Regions from separate parts of the Desulfohalovibrio reitneri genome, predicted to be linked through region 1. Evidence: predicted binding sites of a transcription regulator. Region 1 holds the regulator's gene; each other region holds the start of a gene.
What was found. Region 1 encodes sigma-54, which starts transcription at its own class of promoters, with help from an activator protein. Its sites were predicted from a motif close to CTGGCACGGNNNNTGCTT; they were not measured.
Positions count from the first base shown of each region.

Region 1 (3,971 bases):
TGGCCGTTTTCCGCCAGGTTGGCCCATTTCTCCTGCAGAGCACGCCGCAGATCGTGGATGGAATAGGTGGTGGTGTCTATGACCAGGCTGGCCTGGGAGCGCAGGGGGGACAGGATGCGGCGCTCCTCGGCCAGGGCCTGCTCCAGCCCCATGTCCTCCTGCTCCAACGGATGCGGCCTGCGCGTCTCGTGGTAACGCCGCAACAGTTCCCCGGTCTCGGCCTCAAGAAAGACGATCTGGGTCCGCAGCCCTTGGGAGGTGATCTCATCGGCCGCGGCGTTCCAGTCGTCGAGAAAGTCGTGCTGGCGGATGTCCATGCCGAGGGCGAGACCACGCGTGTTGCGGTGGTCCTGGCCCTTGTACAGAGAAGCCAGCTTGGGAACCATGCCCACGGGCAGGCCGTCCACGCAGAAGAAGCCCATGTCCTCGAACACGCGCAGGGCCGTGGACTTTCCCGCTCCGGAAAGCCCCGTGAGGATGACGATGGGGAAGGCCGGTCCGTGCTCCATTGCCGTCTCGCTACCGCCGCTCAGGCGTTGTGCAGAAGCTCCCACAAATCCCCGGCGTCTTCCGCTGAAAGGAAGGAACGCCGGAAGTCCTCGTCCTTGAGCAGCCGTGATATGTGGGCCAGAATGCGCAGGTGTTGCCCGGCTGCGTTTTCCGGCGCAAGCACCATGAAAAAGATATGGCAGGGCTGCTGGTCCAGGGCGTCGAACTCAACCCCCCGGGAGCTGCGCCCAGCCACAAGAATGATATCCTCGAGTTCGTCGATCTTCCCGTGGGGTATGGCCACGCCGCCGCCAATGCCGGTGGTCCCCAGCTTCTCACGCTCCATGAGTACGCGCCGGGCCTTGTCCGCGTCCACCTCGGGCTGCTCCTGGGCCAGAGGCTGAATCAACTCGCTCAGCACCTCCGCCTTGCTGCCCGCCTGCAGGTTAGGGAGCACGTAATCGCGTCGCAGATAGTCGCCGAGTTTCATTCGCTCCTCACTCTACGTCGAGGCAGGATCAATCAGTCCGAAGTCCCCGTCGTGACGCCGGTAGATGACATTTATCCTCGAAGTCTCCGCGTTTCTGAATACCAGAAAATCGTAATCCAGCGACTCGAGCTGCATGGCCGCCTCTTCCTCGTCCATCGGCTTGGGCTGGAAGGAATCGGCACGCACGATCCGCCGCTCCGCTTCCTCGGGCTCGGGAGCGACGTCCACTGGTCCCGCTTCGGTCTTGGCCGGGCGGCGCACCATCTTTTGCTTGTCCCGGAGCTTCTTGATCTGGGTGAGCACCTTGTCCAGCACCAGATCAATGGTGGAGTACATATCAGCGGTCTGCTCCGAAGCCGAAATGTAGAGGTTGTCGTCGCTGACGACGACCTCCGCAGTCTGGTTGACCCTCTTCTGCACGGAAAGATTGACCTGCACGTCGGCGCCGTCACTGTTGGTGAGCAGCTTCTCCAGCTTGCCGAAGCGCTTGTGGGCATACTCCTTGAGGTGGTCGGACGGCTCGAAGTCCATGAAATTAAAGGCGATGTTCATTTCATCTCCCACTCAGAATATCTGCTTTCGCTTGCTTGACGAGGATATCCCAAGGGCGGTGCGGTACTTGGCCACGGTGCGACGGGCGATGTTCACATGCAGCCTGTCCTTGAGCATGTCCGCGATCTTCTCGTCGGACAACGGCTTCTTGGGGTCTTCCTTGTCGATGAGTTGCTTGATGAGCGCCTTGACCGATTCGGAACCCACCTGGGAGCCATCCTCCATCTCCAGCGCCGAATTGAAGAAGAACTTCAGCTCGAACGTGCCGTGGGGGGTAGCCACGTACTTGTTGGTGGTAATCCGGCTGACTGTGGATTCATGCATGTTGATGTCGTCGGCCACGTCCTTGAGAATAAGCGGCTTGAGATGCGTCACGCCTTCCTCGAAGAAATCACGCTGGAAACGGACGATGGACTCGATGACCTTGTAAAGGGTGCGCTGGCGCTGATAAAGGCTCTTGATCAGCCAGACCGCCGAGCGCATGCGCTCCTGAAAATAATCCTTGCTCTTGCCGCGCTCGGCGGCCATGCCGTCCATGTAAAGGGAGTTGAGGGTCAACTTTGGCAACCCTTCCTCGTTGAGGACGATAACGAACTCGTCGTCGTATTTATAGACGTAGGCATCCGGGCTGACGTACTGCGGCTCACCCGTTCCGAAACTGGCCCCGGGCATGGGGTCGAGTGACTGGATGACGTCGAGGTATTCCTTGAGCTCGTCCAGGCTGAGCTTGAACTTGCGGGCCAGCGGCTTGTAGCGCTTTTTCTCCAGATCCTCCAAATGGTCGGAAACCAGAGAGCGGAGCACCGGGTCGTCCATGCCCAGCACGTCCATCTGCACCAGCAGGCACTCGCGGGGGTCTCTTGAAGCCACGCCTACAGGATCGAACCGCTGCATGGCCAGGATAACCGACTCCACCTTTTCGGGAGAAGAGCCGGATTCACCGGCGATGTCTTCCACGCTGGACATGAGGTAGCCGGAAGGATTGAGGTTGCCGATGACGTGCTCTCCCACGTTCATGGCTTCCTCGTCGAAATCCGAGAGCCGCATCTGCCAAGCCAGGTGTCCCTCCAGGGAAGGCTTGGCCGTGAGTCTGGCCTCGAAGCTGAGCCCCTCTTCGGGAGACTCCGCCTCGCGGGCCCCGGACTGCCGGGCCGACGAGGAAAACTCCCCGAGGTAGTTCTCCCAGTCGGCGTCGCGCATGAGCGCCTCACTTTCGCCGTCTGTCCTCGAATCCTGCGGCTGTTCGGCATCGCCCTGGTCTTCTGATCCTTCCTCCAGGAACGGGTTTTCCATGAGCTCTTGCTGCACCTGCTCCATCAGTTCGACCCGCGAGAGTTGCAGCAGTTTAATGGCCTGCTGCAGTTGCGGCGTCATGACAAGCTGTTGGCTCAGCTTGAGCTGTTGTCGCAGTTCAAGGCCCATGAATCATTCATTCCCTTGACGGGAGGCGTCCGCCCGATAGGCGGGAAGCGGAAGGCTCCACTGTTGGTAGAATCGAAAAAATCGCTTCGTCCGGCACTCGGGCTGTATGCCACAGAGCGGGGCGGGATGCAACGACAGCAAGTCTTTATTGACGCGATATTTTACCCGGTTGGCACGATTTTTCACAGACAGAACTCGCTCCCAAGATACACCTTTCTGGCCTTGGGATTGGCGGCGATTTCCTCCGGCGATCCATTCAGAATGATGGTGCCTTCAAAGACGATGGAGGCGCGGTCGCAGATGGAGAGGGTCTCGCGCACATTGTGGTCCGAAATGAGGATGCCGATGCCCTTGTCCCGCAGGGCACGGATGATGAGCTTGATATCATCAACCGCCAAGGGATCGATGCCGGCGAACGGTTCGTCCAGCAGGATGAACTTGGGTCTGCGAATCAGCGCCCTTGCGATTTCCAGCCTGCGGCGCTCTCCTCCGGACAGATGATACGCTTTGGAATCCTCCAGCCTGGAAATGCCTAGCTCCTGGAGCAGGGAATGCTTCCGCTTCTCCCGCTCCCTCCTGGATAGGTCGGTGTGTTCCAGGATGACGTCCATGTTCTCCCCCACGGTCAGCTTGCGGAAGACCGAGCTTTCCTGGGGGAGGTAGCTGATGCCGGCCCGGGCGCGTTCGTGCAGGGGCCAGGAGGTGATTTCCTCATCGTCCAGGTAGACATGGCCGCCGCTGGGCTTGATGACACCGAGCAGCATGTAGAAAGTGGTGGTCTTTCCCGCGCCGTTGGGACCGAGAATGCCTGCGATTTCCCCCTGCTCCAGGGAGACGTCCACTCCGCGGACCACTTCCTTGGCGCCGTAGCGCTTGCGCAGATCGAGGCCCGCCAGGAGGCTCATTTGCCCTGCTCCCCGCCAAGCTTTTTGTCGTCGGTGAAGAAGAGCGCTTCAACCCGTTTGCTGCCACCGATAACCTCGCTGCGGTTCTCCTCGGCGTAGAATTTGATGACCTC
Region 1 is NZ_JOMJ01000003.1:868,302-872,272, reverse strand. It holds gene rapZ (RNase adapter RapZ) at 1-509, opposite strand, end outside; gene N911_RS0104680 (PTS sugar transporter subunit IIA) at 530-979, opposite strand; gene hpf (ribosome hibernation-promoting factor, HPF/YfiA family) at 992-1,531, opposite strand; gene rpoN (RNA polymerase factor sigma-54) at 1,544-2,953, opposite strand; gene lptB (LPS export ABC transporter ATP-binding protein) at 3,136-3,858, opposite strand; gene N911_RS0104660 (LptA/OstA family protein) at 3,855-3,971, opposite strand, start outside.

Region 2 (3,971 bases), 170 kb from region 1:
AGGAAGGGCACGCCCATCTCCGCGGCCAGCTTCTCCCCGCCCTTGGAGGAGAAGATTTCGTGCTGTTTGCCGCAGTCCGGGCAGACGAATCCGCTCATGTTCTCCACCACGCCCAGCATGCGGCCGCCGACGTGGCCAACGAAGGTGATGGAGCGGCGCACGTCGTCCACCGAAAGCATATGCGGAGTGGTGACCACCACGGCCTGTGCCTCGGGGCCAAGGAGCTGCATCACGGTCAGGGGTTCGTCGCCGGTGCCCGGGGGGCAGTCGATGACCAGGTAATCCAGCTCGCCCCAGTCGGTCTGGGCGAGGAACTGGCGGATGACGCCGATCTTCATGGGCCCGCGCCAGATGACCGCTTCGGAGTCATTGGGCATGAGGAAGCCCAGGGACATGACCCACAGGTTGCGCTCCCACTGCACCGGCTCCATGCGGCTCTCGCCGACCACCTGGGGCTGCTTTCCCTGCAAACCCAAAAGGCGGGGGATGGAGGGGCCGTGGACGTCAACGTCCAGCAGCCCGACCTTCTTGCCCTCCTGGGCCAGGGACATGGCGATGTTGGCCGCCACGGTGGACTTGCCCACGCCGCCCTTGCCGGAGAGGACGACCAGCTTGTTCTTGACGCGGCCCAGATTTTCTTCCAGGGCGATCTGCTCCGGGGACTTGCCCTCGCAGTTTTCCTTCATTTCATCAGAGCAGCTCGACCCGTGCGAGCAGCTTTTGCACGCTTCGCTCATGTGCGGTTCCTCCTGAATGTCACGATCGGATGAAGCGTTTCCAGGGAAGGGACACGCCCCTCCGTCCGATCCTGCGGGTAGTCATTCGCGACGGAAATGGCAAGCCCTACCAGTGACCTTGGCGGTCCGGCCCTTCGGCCGGCTGGAGGCGGCCGGCCTTGAGATTCTCGATGGCGCCGGCCACGGTGTCTCCCTCGACCAAGTAGATATCAATGCCTCCCTTGCGCAGAGCGGTGAAAGCCTTTGGGCCCACATGGCCGGTGATGACGGCCTTCGCTCCTGCGTCCGCCACGTTCTGGGCGGTTTGCAGGCCCGCCCCTTGGGCCAATTGCAGGTTCTGGCCGTTGGCCCGCCAATTCCAGTCGCCGGAATCGGTGTCGTAGATCACGAAGCCTTCGGTTCGGCCGAAGCGGGGGTCGATTGGTGATTCAAGGGATTGCTCGCGGCAACTCACGGCGATTTTCATTTTTCCTCCTTGGTGTTGTGCGCGGATAACGCCCCGCGGCGGCCTCTACCCTGGCCGTCGCATGGTGCTTTGTTGCGGCGGCAACGGCCCGGCATGGCCAAAGCGTCCAGTTTGTCCTCCCGCAAAGCCCGCAGCACCTCGTCCACTTGGCCGCAGGTCCAGGAGCGCAGGGACAGGCCGGATTGCGCCAGGCGTTCCTCCACGCGGCGGCACAGCGCGCCGCAGATCAAAAAACGCGCCCCGCAGGCCAATGTGGCGGATATCCTGTCCGTTGGGTCCTTTGAGGGAAGGGGGAGGCGGCCTGCGGGGCGAATATGACCATCCTCCGCCAAGTCGAAGAGGCGGAGTTCGGTGGCGTTTTCAAAGACCGAGGCGAGTCGGTTTTCATGGCAGGCGAGACAGATGAGCATCGTTTCCTGGCCCCGATCGCGGTTTACGGCAATGGACAGCAGGAACGATGCCAACTAAAAAAATAAGTATATCCGGGCGCTTTCAGGCGAAAGAGAGGAGGTATGGGCGCGTCGCGCGCCCAGTCGGTGAAGGGTGTGGGCGCGTTATTCGCCTTCGCCGCAACGGGCCAGCATGCGGCGCAGGGTGTCCTTGGAGATGTCCAACTCGCGGCAGGTCCGCATCTTGCGGCCCTGGTTGCGGGCCAGGGCTTCCCGCACGGCGCGGCACTTGATCTCCTCCAAGCTCATCGGGCCGTGGACGGGGGGGTCGCCGTGGGAAGGGCGCAGGTGTTCGGGAAGATGCTCGGCCTGAATGAAGCCGCCGTGGCAGAGGATGAAGGCGAATTCCAGGATGTTCTCCAATTCGCGCACGTTGCCGGGGAAGTCGTGCCGCATGAGTACGGACATGACGTCTTCGCTCACGCCGTCTATGGATTTGCCGGTGGAGGCGTTGAGCCTGGTCACGATGTGGTCCACCAGCAGAGGGATGTCCTCCCTCCGCTCGGAAAGGGGAGGGAGGCGCAGGCTGACCACGTTGAGCCGGTAGAAGAGGTCCTGACGGAAGGAGCCGTCGGCCACCCTGGCGTCGAGGTCCTGGTTGGTGGCCGCGATGACCCGCACATCCACCGGTTCGCTTTCCACCGCTCCCAGCGGTTCCACCCGTTTTTCCTGTAGCACGCGGAGCAGCTTTACCTGCAAGGCCTGCGGCATATCGCCGATTTCGTCCAGGAAGAGTGTGCCTCCTCGAGCCAGGGCGAAGCGGCCGGGCTTGTCGCGGCGGGCGTCGGTGAAGGCCCCGGCCTTGTAGCCGAAAAGTTCGGATTCCAGCAGGTTGTCCGGCAGGGCGCCGCAGTTGACCGCCACAAACGGCCCTCGGGCCCGGTTGGAGCGGTTGTGGATGGCCCGGGCGAAAAGTTCCTTGCCCGTGCCGGAAGGCCCCAGCAGGAGGACGGTGGATTCCGAGGCGGCCACCTGGGGAAGGATGTTGAAGATCTTGGCCAGGGAGGCGCTTTTCCCCACGATGTCGTCGAAGGTGTAGGCGGCCTGCATCTCCTTGCGCATGAGGTGCAGGTCGGTCAGGTCGCGAAAGGTCTCCACTCCGCCGATGACCCGCCCGGACTCGTCGTACAGGGGGGCGGCGGAAATGGAGACGGGAATCTTCTCCCCGGTGGCGTCGAGGATGAAGATGGAACGGTTGGACAGGGTCTGGCCCTGGGCGATGCACTCTCCCAGGGCGCAGTTCCCGTCACACAGCGAGGAGTGCAGCACGTCGAAGCACTTGCGGCCCACCGCCTCGGCCGGGTCGACCTTGGTGATGCGGGAGGCCGCCTTGTTGAAGAAGGTGATGTTCCAGTCGCGGTCGACGGTGAAAACGCCGTCGGCCAGGCTGTCGAGAATGGCCTCGCAGGCCGCTGGAACCTGCTCGAACACGAGCTACCCCTTCTTGTCCGTCACCTTGGTCCGCAGCCACTCGTACCAGGGGGCGAGCCCCTCGCCGGAGCGGCAGGACAGGGGGAATACCTGGATGTCCTCGTTGATGCGCTTGCCCTGTCCGGCGGCTTTGTCCAGGTCGAAGTCCACGTAAGGCAACAGATCGACCTTGTTCAGGACCATGGCTTCGGACTTGTGGAAGAGCAGGGGATACTTTTCCGGTTTGTCGTCGCCCTCGGTCACGGACAGGAGCGCCACGCAGGCGTCCTCGCCCAGGTTAAACTCCGCCGGGCAGACCAGGTTGCCCACGTTCTCGATGAAGAGGATGTCAAGGCCGTCCAGGTCCAGGGACTCCAGGGCGGAGAGGACCATGGAGCCGTCCAGGTGGCAGCCGCCGTCGGTGTTGATCTGCACGGCCTGGGCTCCTGTGGCGGCCACCCGCCGGGCGTCATTGTCCGTCTGCAGGTCGCCCTCGATGACGGCCATCTTGTACTCCCCGGCCAGCTCGGCCAGGGTCTTTTCCAGCAGGGCGGTCTTGCCCGCGCCGGGGGAGCTCATGAGGTTGAGAACCAGGATGCCACGGTCGTCGAAGAGCTTTTTCAACTCCGCGGACATGCGGTCGTTGGCCTCGAGGATGTTGCGAACAACGGGAATCTGCATGCTCGTTCCTTTCTCGCGGGTCATTCCGCTTCGATGTGCTCGATGTGGAGTTCTCGGCCGCTGACCAGTTCGTGCCCGATCTGCTCCTCGCAGTAGGGGCATGGGGAGATCATGGCGGCCAGCCCTTCCGGTGTGAATTCCCGTCCGCATCCGCCGCACTTGAGCACCAGGGGAACCTCTTCGGTCTCAAGCCCCGCGCCCTCGAATTCTGTGTCGCGTGTCAGGGCC
Region 2 is NZ_JOMJ01000003.1:699,979-703,949, forward strand. It holds gene N911_RS0103805 (Mrp/NBP35 family ATP-binding protein) at 1-737, opposite strand, end outside; gene N911_RS0103810 (NifB/NifX family molybdenum-iron cluster-binding protein) at 844-1,203, opposite strand; gene N911_RS0103815 (NifB/NifX family molybdenum-iron cluster-binding protein) at 1,200-1,613, opposite strand; gene N911_RS0103820 (sigma-54 interaction domain-containing protein) at 1,758-3,083, opposite strand; gene hypB (hydrogenase nickel incorporation protein HypB) at 3,087-3,743, opposite strand; gene N911_RS0103830 (hydrogenase maturation nickel metallochaperone HypA/HybF) at 3,764-3,971, opposite strand, start outside.
Region 2: a site for sigma-54 is predicted at 1,650-1,667, ahead of N911_RS0103815 (NifB/NifX family molybdenum-iron cluster-binding protein). Genes of this name have one in related genera too.

Region 3 (3,971 bases), on a different contig from region 1:
GGAATTCGCCACCCTCAAGGCGGTGGGCGCGCCCAACGCGTACATCTACCGCATCCTCATCGCCCAGGCGGTCATCAGCGCGGTGGGGGGCTACCTGCTGGGCATGGCCGCCAGCCTGGGAGTGGCCCGGCTCAGCCAGAACGCCGAGGCCCTCATCCGCCTGCCCTGGCCCGTGGTGGGGGGGATGTTCTTCCTCACCCTGGCCATGTGCCTGGGCGCGTCCCTGGTCTCCATCAACAAGATCACCCAGACCGACCCCATGCTGGTCTTCAAGGGGCGATGAGCATGTCCCGGGACGACTCCATCCAGCTGGAGCTGCGCGACGTCACCAAGCGCTTCGGCTCCGGCCCCTCCGCCACCCTGGCCGTGAACCGGGCCGACCTGCGCGTGCGCAGGGGTGAGACCCTGCTGCTCATGGGGCCCTCCGGCAGCGGCAAGACCACCCTGCTGTCCATGATGGGTGGCATCCTCACCCCGGACAGCGGACGGATCATGATCGCCGGGCAGGACATCACCTCCCTGGGCCGGGGCCGCCTGGCCGAGGTGCGGCTGCGCCACATCGGCTTCATCTTTCAGGAATACCACCTCTTCCACACCCTCAGTGTGGTGCAGAACCTGCTGGTGGTGCTGGACCTCAAGGGAATCCGGGGCCGCAAGGCACGCGAGATAGCCGAGGAACGGCTGGACTGGGTGGGGCTGTCGGACAAGCTGTCAAGTTATCCGGCCAAGCTCAGCGGCGGCCAAAAGCAGCGGCTGGCCGTCTCCCGCGCCCTGTGCGGCGAACCGGAAATCATCCTGGCTGACGAGCCCACGGCCGCCCTGGACTCGGAGAACGGCCAACGCATCCTGGACATGCTCCACCGGCTGACCTTCGAGCTGGGCAGGACGCTGGTGGTGGTCACGCACGACCCGCGCATCCGCCGGTACGCCGACCGGGTCGTGACCATCGAGGACGGCAAGCTTTCCAGGGAACAACCTCTAGATGCCGAAGGCGAACCATGAAAACCATCCTTCTCCTGCTCGCGATCCTGATCCTGGCGGGCGGCTCGGTGGCCATCTGGCAGAGCCGCCAGCCCGCGCCCGCGGAAAACGCCACATCCTCCTTCGTGGAGACCATGCCCGACGAGGAGGACGGGCGGTGGGTGGCCGCCGCCGGACGGGCGGAGCCCCTGGACGAGGAAATCCTGCTCTCTTTCGAGGCCACCGGCGTTATCAAGGAGATTCTGGTGGAAGAGGGGCGGAACGTGGAGCCCGACACCCTGCTGGCCACCCTGGAAAGCGAGGAGGAGGAAGCCATGCTGGCCCAGGCGGAAAACCTGGTCACCGCCCGCGAGGCCGCCCTGGACCGCATGCTCTCCGGCGCGCGTCCGGAAAAGCAGAAGGAGGTTCTGGCCGAACTGCAGCGGGCCCAGGTGACTATGCGCAACGCCCGCAAGGAGGCCGAGCGCAGGCAGGAGCTGGTGGAGCAGGACCTCATCGACCAGGAGACCGCGGAACGCGCCTGGACCGAGTACCAGGAGGCGGAGCAGCGGTACGAGGCCATCCGGCAGCAGTACCAGCAGACAGCCACCGGCCGGGAGGAGGACATCGCCGAGGCCAGCGCCCTCCTGGAAGAGGCCAAGGCGCGGGTGGACGAGGCCAGGGCCGCCCTGCAGAACACCGAACTGCGCACCCGCCGCTCCGTGGAGATCCTGCGCATCCACCGCAAGGAGGGGGAGGCCGTGTCGGAATTCTTCGCCTCCCCGGTGATGACCGTGGGCGATATGAGTCAACTGCGGCTGCGGGCCGAGGTGGACGAGAGCGACGTGGCCCTGGTGCGCGAGGGGCAGCCCGCCTACGCCCGGGCCGACGCCTACGGGGACAGGCGCTTCCCCGGCGTGGTCATCGACGTGGGCGAGATGGTGGGGCCCAAGCGCATCCAGACCGGCGAACCCGAGGAGCGCAAGGATCGCCGGGTGCTGGAAGTCCTCATCGATTTCGAAGGCAACCCCGACATCTACCCCGGGCTGCGCATGGACGCCTTCATCCAGGTGGACGGGGCGCCGCAAGCGGATGAATGATTGTCGACAGCCCTGCCACGCTTGTCGGGACACCTTACAGACAAAGGCCCAGCCAGAGAAAAAACATGACAAATAGCCAGTTATTTCAGTACAGTAAAGACTGGCACACCCCGTGCAAACAGAGCCTCCAGATGGAGAAAAACCAACTTGGAGGTTTTACGATGCGGACGACCCTCAGAACCCTCATCCTCAGCGCTGCGATCATGGTGATCGCTGCTGGGAGCGCCTTCGCCGCTCCCGTTCTCGGCCCGGGGCTGAACAAGATTTTCTTCAACAACTTTGAGAACGTGATCCTTCAGGAAGGACAGGAAGTTGCCGGTGTCGGCTCCACCTTCTACGGCATCCTGACCGCCCAGAACATCACGAATCTCGACCAGTCCACCACGTACTGGAACTCTGACGACACGGTCGCCGGCGGCTTCGACACCCTGACCGGCTACTTCCTGCTCGAAGTCACGTCCATCGACGGCTTCGGCAACTTCATCTTCGGCGCCCCCTCCACCGACCCCAACGGCATCATCAGCGACGCCGAGCTGGGCGACGAGGTGGTCCTGAAGCTCTACGCCGACAGCACCGAATCCGTCCCCGACGCCGGTACCGTGGCCGATGGCTTGACCACCTACACCGACGGCAACACCTGGCTCGACCTGACCCTCGACGGCGGCTACTGGTGGAGCACCCCGACCATCGATCCCACCTCCGGTCTGGTGCAGGGCGACACCTGGTTCGGCCTGAACTACTACAACTCCTCCTTCGCCGACATCATCCTGAACGATCCGGCCGAAGCCCTCTTCGACCTGGACGTCAACCTCTACGGCGAGTCCACCTTCCAGACCAACCCCAACGCCGGTTCCGAGTGGGCCTTCATCAGCGACGACCCCGCGGTCCTGGCCACCCCCGAGCCGGGCACCCTGCTGATCACCGGCGCCGGCCTGCTGGGCCTGGCTGGCTTCCGCCGCCGCCAGAAGAAGAACGCCGCGGCCTAAGCCCCAACAACGTCACTTCCCCCCCCCACATCGCGGGAGGGCCCTCGGGCCCTCCCGCACTTTTTTGTTTACCAACCGGAACGATCGCTTTTCCGGGACTCCACGACGGCGACACGGCGGCGCCGCATCCCCCTGCTCCGGTTTCCACCATATGCGCCCCCTGGCCGGGCAGGCTTTGTAATCGCGGCCGCTCCGGCTCCCCAAGCGAGGCCCGAAGCAACAGGCCCCTGACCCGCGAGACGCCGCCGGCGTCTGCTACTGGCGATTCATGAATCAAGCGAATACCAGTCCCCAGCTTCGGCGGGTAAGCAAAGCCCTTGGATGGAATTGAATCAAGCACCACGGGAACGCCCGGCTTCCCGGCTACCGCCCGGTCGCCGGGATGAAGCCCCTGGAAAGCGCCCCAACCGGGGCCTAGAGAATGAAGGAATCCAGCTTGCGGCGGAGGGTGCCGCGGGTGATGGGCCGGGCGTGACCGATGCGGAAGAGCATGACCTCGCCCTCGCGGTCCAGGTTGGCCTGGGGAAACAGTTCCTGGTAGATGGGCCACAGGGAACGTAGCCGCTTCCTGTGCACCGGGTCGAACTCCTCCTCCCCTTCCAGCACCCAACGCAGGCGGAAAAGCGTGATGGCGGTCATGGGCTGCATGGCCAGCCCCAGCTGGCTGAGCCGCAGCCAGCACCGCTCAAGCGCCCGGCCGCCTCGCAGAAAGTCCTCCCAGCCGAAGCCGGTGGTGGTCAGCAGCACGGCCGCCCCGCTGTGGCGGATGCCCCGCGCCGAGTGCATGGCCATCATGCGGCTGGCTCCCAAGAGGTTGGCCGTCCGCATGACCGGCCACGGTCCGGTGGCCCGCAGAAACAACTCCCCGGACTTGCCCGCGTAGAGGTTGTCCACGGGCAGGCCGTCGCGGGTTTTGCGCGCCTCG
Region 3 is NZ_JOMJ01000004.1:73,537-77,507, reverse strand. It holds gene N911_RS0112915 (FtsX-like permease family protein) at 1-283, shown strand, start outside; gene N911_RS0112910 (ATP-binding cassette domain-containing protein) at 286-1,002, shown strand; gene N911_RS0112905 (HlyD family secretion protein) at 999-2,060, shown strand; gene N911_RS0112900 (PEP-CTERM sorting domain-containing protein) at 2,222-3,046, shown strand; gene N911_RS0112895 (ThiF family adenylyltransferase) at 3,461-3,971, opposite strand, start outside.
Region 3: a site for sigma-54 is predicted at 2,161-2,178, ahead of N911_RS0112900 (PEP-CTERM sorting domain-containing protein). Genes of this name have one in related genera too.